DNA from 2 places in the Microbacterium sp. ZXT2-5 genome. Region 1 is predicted to be linked to the other one. Evidence: predicted binding sites of a transcription regulator. Region 1 holds the regulator's gene; the other holds the start of a gene.
What was found. The regulator LexA, encoded in region 1, represses DNA repair genes until DNA is damaged. The targets are predictions, from matches to a motif close to TCGAACANNTGTTCGA.
Positions count from the first base shown of each region.

Region 2: the regulator LexA is predicted to act here: its motif matches at 2,504-2,519, upstream of ACZBH1_RS13895 (HNH endonuclease signature motif containing protein).

Region 1 is NZ_JBUZWD010000001.1:28,139-33,607, reverse strand. Features, by position in the region: gene ACZBH1_RS00170 (hypothetical protein) at 1-1,401, opposite strand, end outside; gene lexA (transcriptional repressor LexA) at 1,471-2,151, opposite strand; gene ACZBH1_RS00160 (LysM peptidoglycan-binding domain-containing protein) at 2,410-2,778, shown strand; gene ACZBH1_RS00155 (histidinol-phosphate transaminase) at 2,840-3,934, shown strand; gene hisB (imidazoleglycerol-phosphate dehydratase HisB) at 3,931-4,539, shown strand; gene hisH (imidazole glycerol phosphate synthase subunit HisH) at 4,536-5,207, shown strand; gene priA (bifunctional 1-(5-phosphoribosyl)-5-((5-phosphoribosylamino)methylideneamino)imidazole-4-carboxamide isomerase/phosphoribosylanthranilate isomerase PriA) at 5,260-5,469, shown strand, end outside.
Region 2 is NZ_JBUZWD010000002.1:82,349-87,817, forward strand. Features, by position in the region: gene prfB (peptide chain release factor 2) at 1-1,084, shown strand, start outside; gene ACZBH1_RS13895 (HNH endonuclease signature motif containing protein) at 1,147-2,493, opposite strand; gene ftsE (cell division ATP-binding protein FtsE) at 2,647-3,786, shown strand; gene ftsX (permease-like cell division protein FtsX) at 3,783-4,700, shown strand; gene smpB (SsrA-binding protein SmpB) at 4,831-5,307, shown strand; gene ACZBH1_RS13915 (SIMPL domain-containing protein) at 5,317-5,469, opposite strand, start outside.

The sequences.
Region 1 (5,469 bases):
GTCGGTGACGCCCGCCGGCCCGGCGCCGTCGGCGGGGGGCACCGCGACCACGTCGGTCGCGGCCGCCGCCTCGGCGTCCTCCGGCCGGCGCTGCAGCAGTTCGGTGACCCACCACACCAGGAGCCAGACGATCAGGACCAGGAAGACTTCTCCGACCGACAACGGCCGCAGGAGCATCAGCCACAGCACCGCGAGGACGCCGAGGACCACCCGGACGAGCACGCGCTGTGCGAAGAGCCACGAGCCGACTCGGCCGGTGTCCACGCCCCGCCGGAGGGCGGCGGTCCGGATCCCGGCGTTCATCGACGCGACCCCGTGGCGTGCCGCCTGAGCGCCGCGCCAGCGCCCCGACATCCACGCGATCACCGCGATCACCACGCCGAGGAGCGTCAGCACCACCGCGGTGTCGCGCATGGCGCCGGTGATCTGCTCGTACATCGAGGCGAGCGCGCCGGCCGGCACGCCGAGGTTCGGTCCGCTCAGCGCGAGCACGGCGCCGCCGGCGCCCAGGGCGATCGCGAGCGCGGCCGCGCCGACCGCGATGCCGACGCCTGTTCCCAGGACCGCCGTGGAGCGCCGCCGGGCGATGGCGATCCCCGCGACGAAGAGGACGAGGGCCAGCAGCGGCGTCCACCACCCCGCGGCCACCGCGAGGTTGTAGACCGTGCCGACGACCGTGAGGGCGTCGCTCTGGGCCACCACGATCGTCCTGTCGATCTCGGGGATCTGCTCGGCGATCCCGATGCCGCGGTCGACGAGGCGGTCCTTCACCTCCGCGATGATCGGGCCCAGCTGGATGCCGATCTCCCCCTCGCCGGTGATCACCACGGCGCCGCCGGCCGTACCTCCCGCCGCGACGGCCTGCAGCGAGCGGTGACTGGCTCGCAGAGCCGTCTCCCACACGTCGGCGAAGGCCTCCGACTGCACGAGGCGCGTGACGGTCGTGTCGACGAGGTTCTGCACGCCCTGCGCGGCGGGGGAGCGCAGCAGATCGAGGGCGGCGAGGGCGCGCGGCGGCAGATCGAGCTGCTGGATGCCGTCGAAGAGATCGTTCACGACCGTCTCGAGGTTCAGCGACTCGTCGATCGCCGCGGTGACCTCCTGCACGACCAGCGCCTGAACCTGCGGGTCGTCGGCCAGCGGTGCGAACGTCTCGACGAAGCGCGTCTCGTCGACCAGCTCGACGCGTGCCCACGCGGCGACGATCGACACCGGCACCAGAATCGTGGCGATGACGATGCACAGCGCCGAGAAGAAGGCGCGCCAGCGGCTGCCGGGCGGCTCGGTCGACGTCCTGGCGCCCTGCGCGGAATCACCGCGGAGTCGGGCGTTCTCCGCCTCGAGCGCCTCGAGGCGCGCGCGGAGGTCGGCGGCGTCGGCGATGCCGGTCGTGTCGGTCATCCCCCCCTTATAGCGCGCCGCGCCGCTGCCCCGCCAGGACCTTCGTCACGCGTTTCGGGTGAAAGCCGCTCAGACCGCGCGCAGCACCGCCACGACCTTGCCCAGCACCGTCGCCTCGTCGCCCAGGATCGGCTCGAACGCGGAGTTGCGGGGGAGCAGCCATGTGTGGCCGTCGCGCTGCCGGAAGGTCTTGACCGTGGCCTCGCCGTCGAGCATCGCCGCGACGATCTCGCCGTTGTCGGCGGTGGCCTGCGCGCGCACGACGACCCAGTCGCCGTCGCAGATCGCGGCGTCGATCATCGACTCGCCCGAGACCTTGAGCATGAAGAGGTCCCCCTTGCCGACGAGCTGGCGGGGCAGCGGGAAGATCTCCTCCACCTGCTGCTCGGCGGTGATGGGCACGCCGGCGGCGATCCGCCCGACGAGGGGCACCAGGGCGGCGTCGCCCAGCGAGGGCGCGGCGTCGGCCGGGCTCTCGGTCGCCGACCCGGGGAGGTCGATGAGCACCTCCATCGCCCGCGTCTTGCCGGCGTCGCGGCGGAGGTAGCCGCTGAGCTCGAGCTGGTTGAGCTGGTGGGTCACGCTCGACAGCGACTTCAGGCCGACGGCGTCGCCGATCTCGCGCATGCTCGGCGGGTACCCGTGGCGCGCGATGGAGCGCTGGATCACCTCGAGGATCGCGAGCTGCTTGTCGCTGAGGCTCTTGCGCCGACGAGTCTGGGGCTTGTCGCGCCCGGCCGCGTCGCTCATCTTCCGGCTCCCGTCCTGCGCCCGCGAGCGCTGTTTCTTCGAATGTCGGAGGCCCGTGGTGGGGTTCTCGTATCGAAACCGTATCCGCATACCGGGGGTACGGGGAACAACCCGTCCGCGTGTCGCGTTCGATCATTCGGCACTCGGGCCGAGTCTTGACACCGTCGAGAGTCGAAGATAGCTTCGGAAGAGAGGTTCGCACTCCCCGCTCCCGGCCGAGCGGGGAATGCGAATCTCTCCCCATCACGAGGAGACACCATGACCGCGATCGCTTACACGACGTCCGTTCCCTCGCCGGCGCGTGCGACGCGTCTGCGACTCACGGTGCGGGGCCGCCGCGTCCTGGCCACGCTGGCGGCGATGCCCGCGGTGATCGCGCTCAGCGCCGCGGTCATCGGCGGCGGGGCGGCTCTCGCCACCCGCGACGCCGGTGCGCCGGCGGGGTCGTTCAGCACCGTCACCGTGTCGCACGGCGACTCGCTGTGGACGATCGCGGAGGACGTCGCGCCCGGGCACGACCCCCGCGACGTGGTCGACGCCATCGTCCGCCTGAACGCACTCGACGGCGTCACCGTCCAGGCCGGGCAGAGCCTGGCGATCCCGGCGGAGTACGGCTCGGCGGAGTAGGGCCCGGCCGAACCGCGCCGCCGACGTCATCCGAGGCGGGAGCGTGTCGCGCGGCTCTACCATGGGAGGGGTGAGTGCACGTCTCGAAGACCTCCCTTTACGCGCCGATCTCCGCGGGCAGACGCCCTACGGCGCTCCGCAGGCACCGCTTCCCGTCGCCCTGAACGTCAACGAGAACACGCATCCGGTTCCGCAGGAGGTCGCGGACGACATCCTCGACTCCATCGCCCTCGCCCTGCGCGATGTGAACCGGTATCCCGACCGCGAGTTCACCGCCCTGCGCGAGGGCTTCGCCGACTACCTCGGACACGGGCTCACCCGCGAGCAGATCTGGGCCGCGAACGGGTCCAACGAAGTGCTCCAGCACATCCTCCAGGCCTTCGCCGGACCCGGCCGTACGGCGTTCGGCTTCGGGCCCACCTACTCCATGTACCCGCTCCTGACGCGGGGGACCGGGGCGGATTGGATCGCCGGGACGCGGTCCTCCGACTACTCGATCGAGGCTGCGGACGCGGCCGCGCAGGTCGCCCACGTGTCGCCGGCTGTCGTCTTCCTGTGCTCGCCGAACAACCCCACGGGCACGCCCCTGGGCCTCGACGTCGTCGAGGCGGTCTACGACGCGACCGACGGCATCGTCATCGTGGACGAGGCGTACTTCGAGTTCGCGCCCCACGACGAGCGCTCGGCGCTGACGCTGCTGCCCGGTCGCGAGCGGCTCGTGGTGTCGCGCACGATGAGCAAGGCGTTCGCCTTCGCGGGTGCCCGCGTGGGGTATCTCGCGGCCGACCCGGCGCTGATCGACGCGCTCCGGCTGGTGCGGCTCCCGTACCACCTCAGCGCCTTGACGCAGGCGGCGGCCACGGCGGCCCTGCGTCACGCCCCGACGATGCTGCGCATGGTGGATGAGATCGTGGGGCAGCGCGACCGCATCTCGGCGACCGTCGAGGCCCTCGGCTACACGCCGCACGAGTCGTGGACGAACTTCGTGCTGTTCGGCGGGGTGCCCGATCCGGGCGCGACCTGGAGCGCGCTGTACGACGAGGGCGTGCTCATCCGCGATGTCGGCATCCCGAATCACCTCCGCGTCACCGCCGGGACCGAGGAGGAGACGACCGCGTTCCTGGACGCACTGGCCTCGGTAGGATCGACGTCATGAGCGCCGCATCCCGCACCGCCTCGCTGCGGCGGGCCACGAGCGAGTCCACGGTCGAGCTCGAGCTCGATCTCGACGGCACCGGCCGCAGCCGCATCGACACCACGGTGCCCTTCTTCGACCACATGCTGACCGCGTTCGCGAAGCACTCGCTCACCGATCTCACCGTCCGCGCCTCCGGCGACACCGACATCGACGCGCACCACACGGTGGAGGACATCTCGATCGTGCTCGGACAGGCGATCCGCGAGGCGCTCGGCGACAAGTCCGGCATCTCGCGCTACGGCGACGCGCTGGTCCCGCTCGACGAGGCGCTCGCGCAGGCGGTCGTCGACATCAGCGGCCGCCCCTACCTCGTGCACACCGGTGAGCCGGCCGGTTTCGAGCACCACCTCATCGGCGGCCACTTCACCGGCTCGCTCGTGCGCCACACGTTCGAGGCGATCTCGTACAACGCCGCGCTGACCGTGCACGTGCGCGTGCTGTCCGGCCGTGATCCGCACCACATCGCGGAGGCCGAGTACAAGGCTTTCGCGCGGGCGTTCCGGCAGGCCAAGGCGCTGGACCCCCTCGTCGAGGGCGTCCCGAGCACGAAGGGCGCGCTATGAGCGCAGCGGCGTCCGCCGACCGCGAGAGGCCGCTCGTCGCCGTCCTGGACTACGGGTCGGGCAACGTGCACTCGGCGGTCAAGGCGCTCGTCGCGGCCGGCGCCGACGCCCGGCTCACCTCCGACCGCGGCCTCGTGATGGACGCCGACGGGCTCTTCGTCCCGGGCGTCGGGGCATTCCGCGCCGTCGCGGAGGCGCTGCGCGCCAGCCGCGGCGACGAGCTCATCGAGCGCCGCCTCGCGGGCGGGCGTCCGGTCATCGGCGTCTGCGTCGGCATGCAGATCTTCTTCGAGCGCGGCGTGGAGCGCGGCATCGACACCGAGGGCATGGGCCAGTGGCCGGGCGTTGTGACCGAGCTCGACGCGCCGGTGCTTCCGCACATGGGCTGGAACACCGTGCAGCCCGGCGAGGGCTCCCGGCTGTTCCGAGGGATCGAGCAGGAGCGGTTCTACTTCGTCCACTCGTTCGGTGCGCAGAAGTGGCTGCTCGATGTGCAGCCGCCGTTCCCCGAGCCGGTGCTGACCTGGTGCGAGTACGGCACGCCATTCCTCGCCGCCGTCGAGAACGGACCCCTCTCGGCGACGCAGTTCCACCCCGAGAAGTCGGGGGAGGCCGGCATCCGCCTGCTCTCGAATTGGATCGAGGGGCTCGGCGGGGATAACCTCTGAGACCGTGCCAACTCCGGGAGCGTCTGCTCCCGACATTCCCGCACGAGGAGCCATGAACGATTTCGCGTCCACACCCGAGCTCGTCCTTCTGCCCGCCGTCGACGTCGCCGACGGCAAGGCCGTCCGTCTGACCCAGGGCGAGGCAGGCACCGAGACGAGCTACGGCGATCCGGTCGACGCCGCGCTCGACTTCGCCCGCCAGGGCGCCCAATGGATCCACCTGGTCGACCTCGACGCCGCATTCGGCCGCGGAAGCAACGCC
Region 2 (5,469 bases), on a different contig from region 1:
CCAGGCCCTGCGCTCCACGTTCGCCGACATCAAGGCCGTGGTCGACGTCGAGGCACTCACCGCCGACATCGCCCGCCTCAGCGAGGAGGCCGGCGCGCCCGACCTGTGGGACGACGTCGAGAAGGCCCAGAAGGTCACCAGCGCCCTCAGCCACCGCCAGGCCGAGCTCAAGCGCGTCACCGACGTGGAGCGGCGCCTCGACGACCTCGACGTGCTCGTGGAACTCGCCAACGAGATGGACGACGAGGACTCCGCCGAGGAGGCGCGTCACGAGATCGCCGAGCTCGAGGACATCGTCAGCCAGCTCGAGGTGCAGACGCTCCTGGACGGCGAGTACGACGAGCGCTCCGCGGTCGTCACGATCCGCTCCGGCGCGGGCGGCGACGACGCCACGGACTTCGCCGAGATGCTCATGCGCATGTACCTGCGCTGGGCGGAGCGCCACAAGTACCCCGTCAAGGTGATGGACACGTCGTACGCCGAGGGCGCGGGCATCAAGTCGGCGACGTTCGAGGTCGACGCGCCCTATGCCTATGGGACGCTGTCGGTCGAGGCCGGCACGCACCGCCTCGCGCGCATCAGCCCGTTCGGCTCGGCCGACAAGCGCCAGACGTCGTTCGCCGCGGTCGAGGTCATCCCGGTGATGGAGGAGGCCGTCGAGGTCGACATCCCCGAGGGCGAGATCCGCGTCGACGTCTTCCGCTCGTCCGGTCCCGGCGGCCAGTCCGTCAACACGACGGACTCCGCCGTCCGGCTCACGCACCTCCCCACGGGCATCGTGGTGTCGATGCAGAACGAGAAGTCGCAGATCCAGAACCGCGCTGCCGCCATGCGCGTGCTGCAGACCCGCCTGCTCCTGCTCAAGCGCGAGGAGGAGGCGGCGAAGAAGAAGGAGCTCGCCGGCACCATCACCGCGAGCTGGGGCGACCAGATGCGGTCGTACTTCCTCTACGGGCAGCAGCTCGTGAAGGATCTCCGCACCGGCTACGAGGTCGGCAACCCCGCGATCGTCTTCGACGGCGATCTCGACGGGTTCATCTCGGCGGGCATCCGCTGGCGCAAGCGCAAGGACGACGACGACTGACCTCCGCCGGGCACGGGTGACCGTACCGGACGGGCCGACCCGCGCCGGTCGCGGCATCCGCGTCAGAACGGTGCGGCAGGCTCGGCGGCCGATGCGCGGAAGACGGGCACGCGCCGCTCGGGCGTGACGAGGTAGCGTCGGCCGGCAGGGGAGGTCCACTGCAGCGCGCCCCCGCCTTCTGCGACCTGTTCGACCCGCCAGCCGCCGTGGTGCTTGATCGTATGGTGGCCCTTGCAGAGGGGAGCCAGATTGTCGAGCGAGGTCTCGCCGCCGTGCTCCCACGCCACGGTGTGATCGATCTCGCATCTGGAGGCCGGGATCCCGCATCCGGGAGCCATGCATCTGTCGGCTCGCCACCGGACCAGCCGCCTCAGCCCCGGCGGCGGACGATACCGGTCGCGACCGACGGAGAGCACCGCGCCGGTCTCGGGATGGGTGAGAACCCGCATCCAGCCGTCGGCGCCCCCGCACAGCTCTCGCGCCCGCGACAGCGTGATCGGCCCGACGCCCTCGACCACCGCCGGCGCGTCGGGGGAGTCCCCCGGGCCGGATGCCGCATCCAGCAATGCGAGAGCCGGCACGGTGACGGTGACGGCGGCCCGGATGCCGCGCGCCTGGGGCACGAGCGCCGCGGTGTCGCCGTCGACGAGCAGGTCGCCGAGCACGTCGGCACGCCGCTGATCGAGCGTGCGCTCCTCATCGGCCGCCGCGCCCAGCACTCTGGCCATGGCCGTGATCCGGCCCTGGATCGCGCGTGCCTCCACTGCAGGGATGAAGGCGTGCAGCCACGCCATGCCATCGTCGGCGGGCTCGACCACCACGCGGCGCTGTCGAAGAGCGGCCTCGTGACGTTCCGCGAGCGTCGCCGAGCGCTCGCTCTCGATCATTCTGCTGAGCTGTCTGCGGAACGCGCCGACGGGAAGCTCCTCGGCCAGCTGTGCCGCGCGCTCGGTGAGTCTGGCGCGCACATCGGGCTCGACGCCGTCGAGCGCGTCGACCAGGATCTCGGCATGCCGCTCGCTGATCCTGGCGCGGTGGAGGGCTTCGAGCACCGCCGGGTACCGGTGCACGAGGGCCTGGGCCATGCCCAGCAGGTGCGCCGCAGCGGCCTCGGTGACGCGCAGCGCCGCCGCGAGCTCCAGCCGCACCGACCTCTCGACGACGGCGGCGATCGCGTCGCCGTAGCGCTCGTCGGCGAGTGCGCGACGCCGCAGGGCGTCGACGCGGACGAAGCGCTCCGAGGCGAAGACCGCCATCATGTCGTCCACCTCGGTCACGAGGTCGAGCTCGTCGGGCACTGCCGCGGCGGCGCCGGCCCACGCGTCTTCATCGACCGGCACGTCGTCCACATGCTCGACGCCCGCGTGCGGGTGGGCGTCGGCCGCGCCGTCCGGTTCGGAGGTGGTCATGCTGTGACACTAGAACATACCTACGACATTCCGTCGGGGCGGGCGAGCGGCGCGTGACCCCATCACAGAAGGGGGAATCCGCGGACGGCGGATGCCTCAGCCTCGGGTGTCGCTGGACCGCACCGGGGGTCATCCGCATAGGCTCGTTAGGCCATGATCCGGTTCGAGAACGTCACGAAGCGCTTTCGCGGCACTGCGAAGCCTGCCCTGAGCGATGTCGACTTCGAAGTGCAGCGCGGGGAATTCGTCTTCCTCGTCGGCGCCTCGGGATCGGGGAAGTCGTCGTGCCTGCGGCTGATCCTCCGCGAAGAGACGCCGAGCGAAGGGCGGGTCGTCGTGCTCGGCCGCGACCTGCGCACGCTGTCGAACCGCAAGGTGCCGTACTTCCGCCGCCATGTCGGCGCCGTGTTCCAGGACTTCCGGCTGCTGCCCACCAAGACGGTCTTCCAGAACGTCGCCTTCACCCTGCAGGTGATCGGCTCCTCACGCGCCTTCATCCAGCAGGCCGTGCCCGAGGTGCTCGCCCTCGTCGGACTCGCCGGCAAGGAGAAGCGGTTCCCTCACGAGCTCTCGGGTGGTGAGCAGCAGCGCGTCGCGATCGCCCGCGCCCTGGTCAACCGTCCGCAGATCCTGCTCGCGGACGAGCCCACCGGCAACCTCGACCCCGCGACCTCCATCGACATCATGCAGCTGCTCGCCCGCATCAACGCCGGCGGCACGACGGTGGTCATGGCCACCCACGAGGCCGGCTTCGTCGACCAGATGCAGCGTCGCGTGATCGAGCTCCGCCACGGCGAGATCGTGCGCGACGAGCGGCACGGCGGCTACGGCGACCGCTCGAATCTGCCCAGCCTCACGCCGGAGCCCGAGCGCGGCGCGGCCGCCGTGGCCGCCCTCACCGCGGTGCTCGAGGTCCAGCGCGAGGCCTCGCTCGCCGCCGCGGCGGGCCTCGACCCGACTCTCGTGCGCGGTGACGACGAGCAGGCGGGAGAGACGGATGCCGTGTCTCCCGGTGTCGCCAGCGCGGCCGTCGCGGCCGCCACGGCCGCGACCGCGGCGGCGCTCGCGGCGGACGAGCTGCGGAAGGCGCAGGCGCTCGAGCATGCGGTCGAGGAGCCCGTGGGCGAGGACGCCGCGGCCGGGGAGGCATCCGCTCCTCCCTCCGCGGCCGTGCCGTCGCAGACGCAGACGATGCCCGTCATCGACCAGATCGAGGTGGCGGAGCTGGGGCTCGCCGACCGGCTCGGACTCGGCGAAACCGATCCCGACGACGAAGTGGGGCCCACCTCATGAGGTTCGGACTCATCATGTCGGAGGCGTTCACCGGCCTCCGGCGGAACGTCTCGATGGTCATCTCGGTGATCCTCGTCACGTTCGTGTCGCTGACGTTCGTCGGCGCCGCCATCCTCATGCAGATGCAGATCGTGACGATGCGCGACTTCTGGGTGGACCGCGCGCAGGTCGCGATCTACATGTGCACCGAGATCTCCACGAACGAGGCGACGTGCGCGGACGGGGAGGCGACGCCCGAGCAGATCGAGGAGGTCCGCGGCAAGCTCGACGGCAGCGCGCTGTCGCCCCTCATCCGCGACATGGTGTTCCTCGACCATCAGCAGGCCTACGAGGAGCTGCTCGACCTGGTGGGGGAGGAGGACGCCAGCGTCGTCACCCCCGAGCAGGTGAACGAGACCTTCCGCATCACGCTCGTCGATCCGGCGCAGTCGGCCGTCATCATCGAGGCGTTCACGGGCACTGCGGGGGTCGAGCAGGTGCAGGACCAGCTGCAGTACCTCGAGCCGCTCTTCTCCGCACTGACGGTGGCGACCTACATCGCTGTCGGCATCGCGGCTCTGATGCTCATCGCGGCCGTCCTCCTCATCGCCACGACGATCCGGCTCTCGGCGTATGCGCGAAGACGGGAGCTCGGCATCATGCGCCTGGTCGGGGCATCCAACCGGTTCATCCAGACGCCCTTCATCCTCGAGGGCGTGTTCGCAGCGCTGCTGGGATCCGTCCTGGCCAGTGCGGCCGTCATCGCGGGGGTGCACTTCGGCGTGGACAACTATCTGCGCAACCGGGTCGACTTCGTCACGACTTGGGTCGATCTGGCGGATGCCTGGCTCGTGGTGCCCGTTCTCATCCTGGTCGGCATCGGGCTCGCGGCCCTGTCGGCGGGATTCGCGATCCGGCGGTGGCTCCGCGCGTGATCGCGCGGCTCGCTCCGGGGTAGACTGAAAGGCTGCCGTGCGGCCGTCGGTCCTCAGGGACCGCCCGCGGGGCACACTTCGACACGCTCAGCAACCGGCGCATACGCCCAGCAACCGATAAGGAGTCGCCATGCCCAAAGAACGCGGGGAGAAGGTCGTGGCGACCAATCGCCGTGCCCGCCACGAGTACGCCATCGAGAAGACCTACGAGGCGGGCCTCGTGCTGACCGGCACCGAGGTGAAGTCGCTGCGCGAGGGCCGCGCGAACCTCACCGACGGCTACGCCTACATCGACGGCGGCGAAGCGTTCCTCGACGCGGTGCACATCCCGGAGTACTCGCAGGGCCACTGGACGAACCACTCCGCCAAGCGCACGCGAAAGCTGCTGCTCCACAAGGACGAGATCATCAAGCTGTCGCACGCCGTCTCCGCCGGCGGCTACACGCTGGTGCCCCTCAAGCTGTACTTCTCGGACGGCCGCGCCAAGGTCGAGATCGCGGTGGCGAAGGGCAAGCGCGAGTTCGAGAAGCGCCAGACGATCCGCGAGCGCGAGGACAAGCGAGAGGCCGAGCGCGCGATGCGCACCCGGAACCGCCTGGGGGACTAGTCCCGGGCCTCACCGTGCGGCGAACCGCGCCTCCACAGCGGCCGAGATGACGATGTCCTCAGGCTGCAGCTGCACGGCGGGGCCGCCGCCCGCGGCATCCGCGGCGAACGACGCCTTCGCGACCATCATGCGCGGCGCCGGCGTCATCTCGGGGCGTTCCTG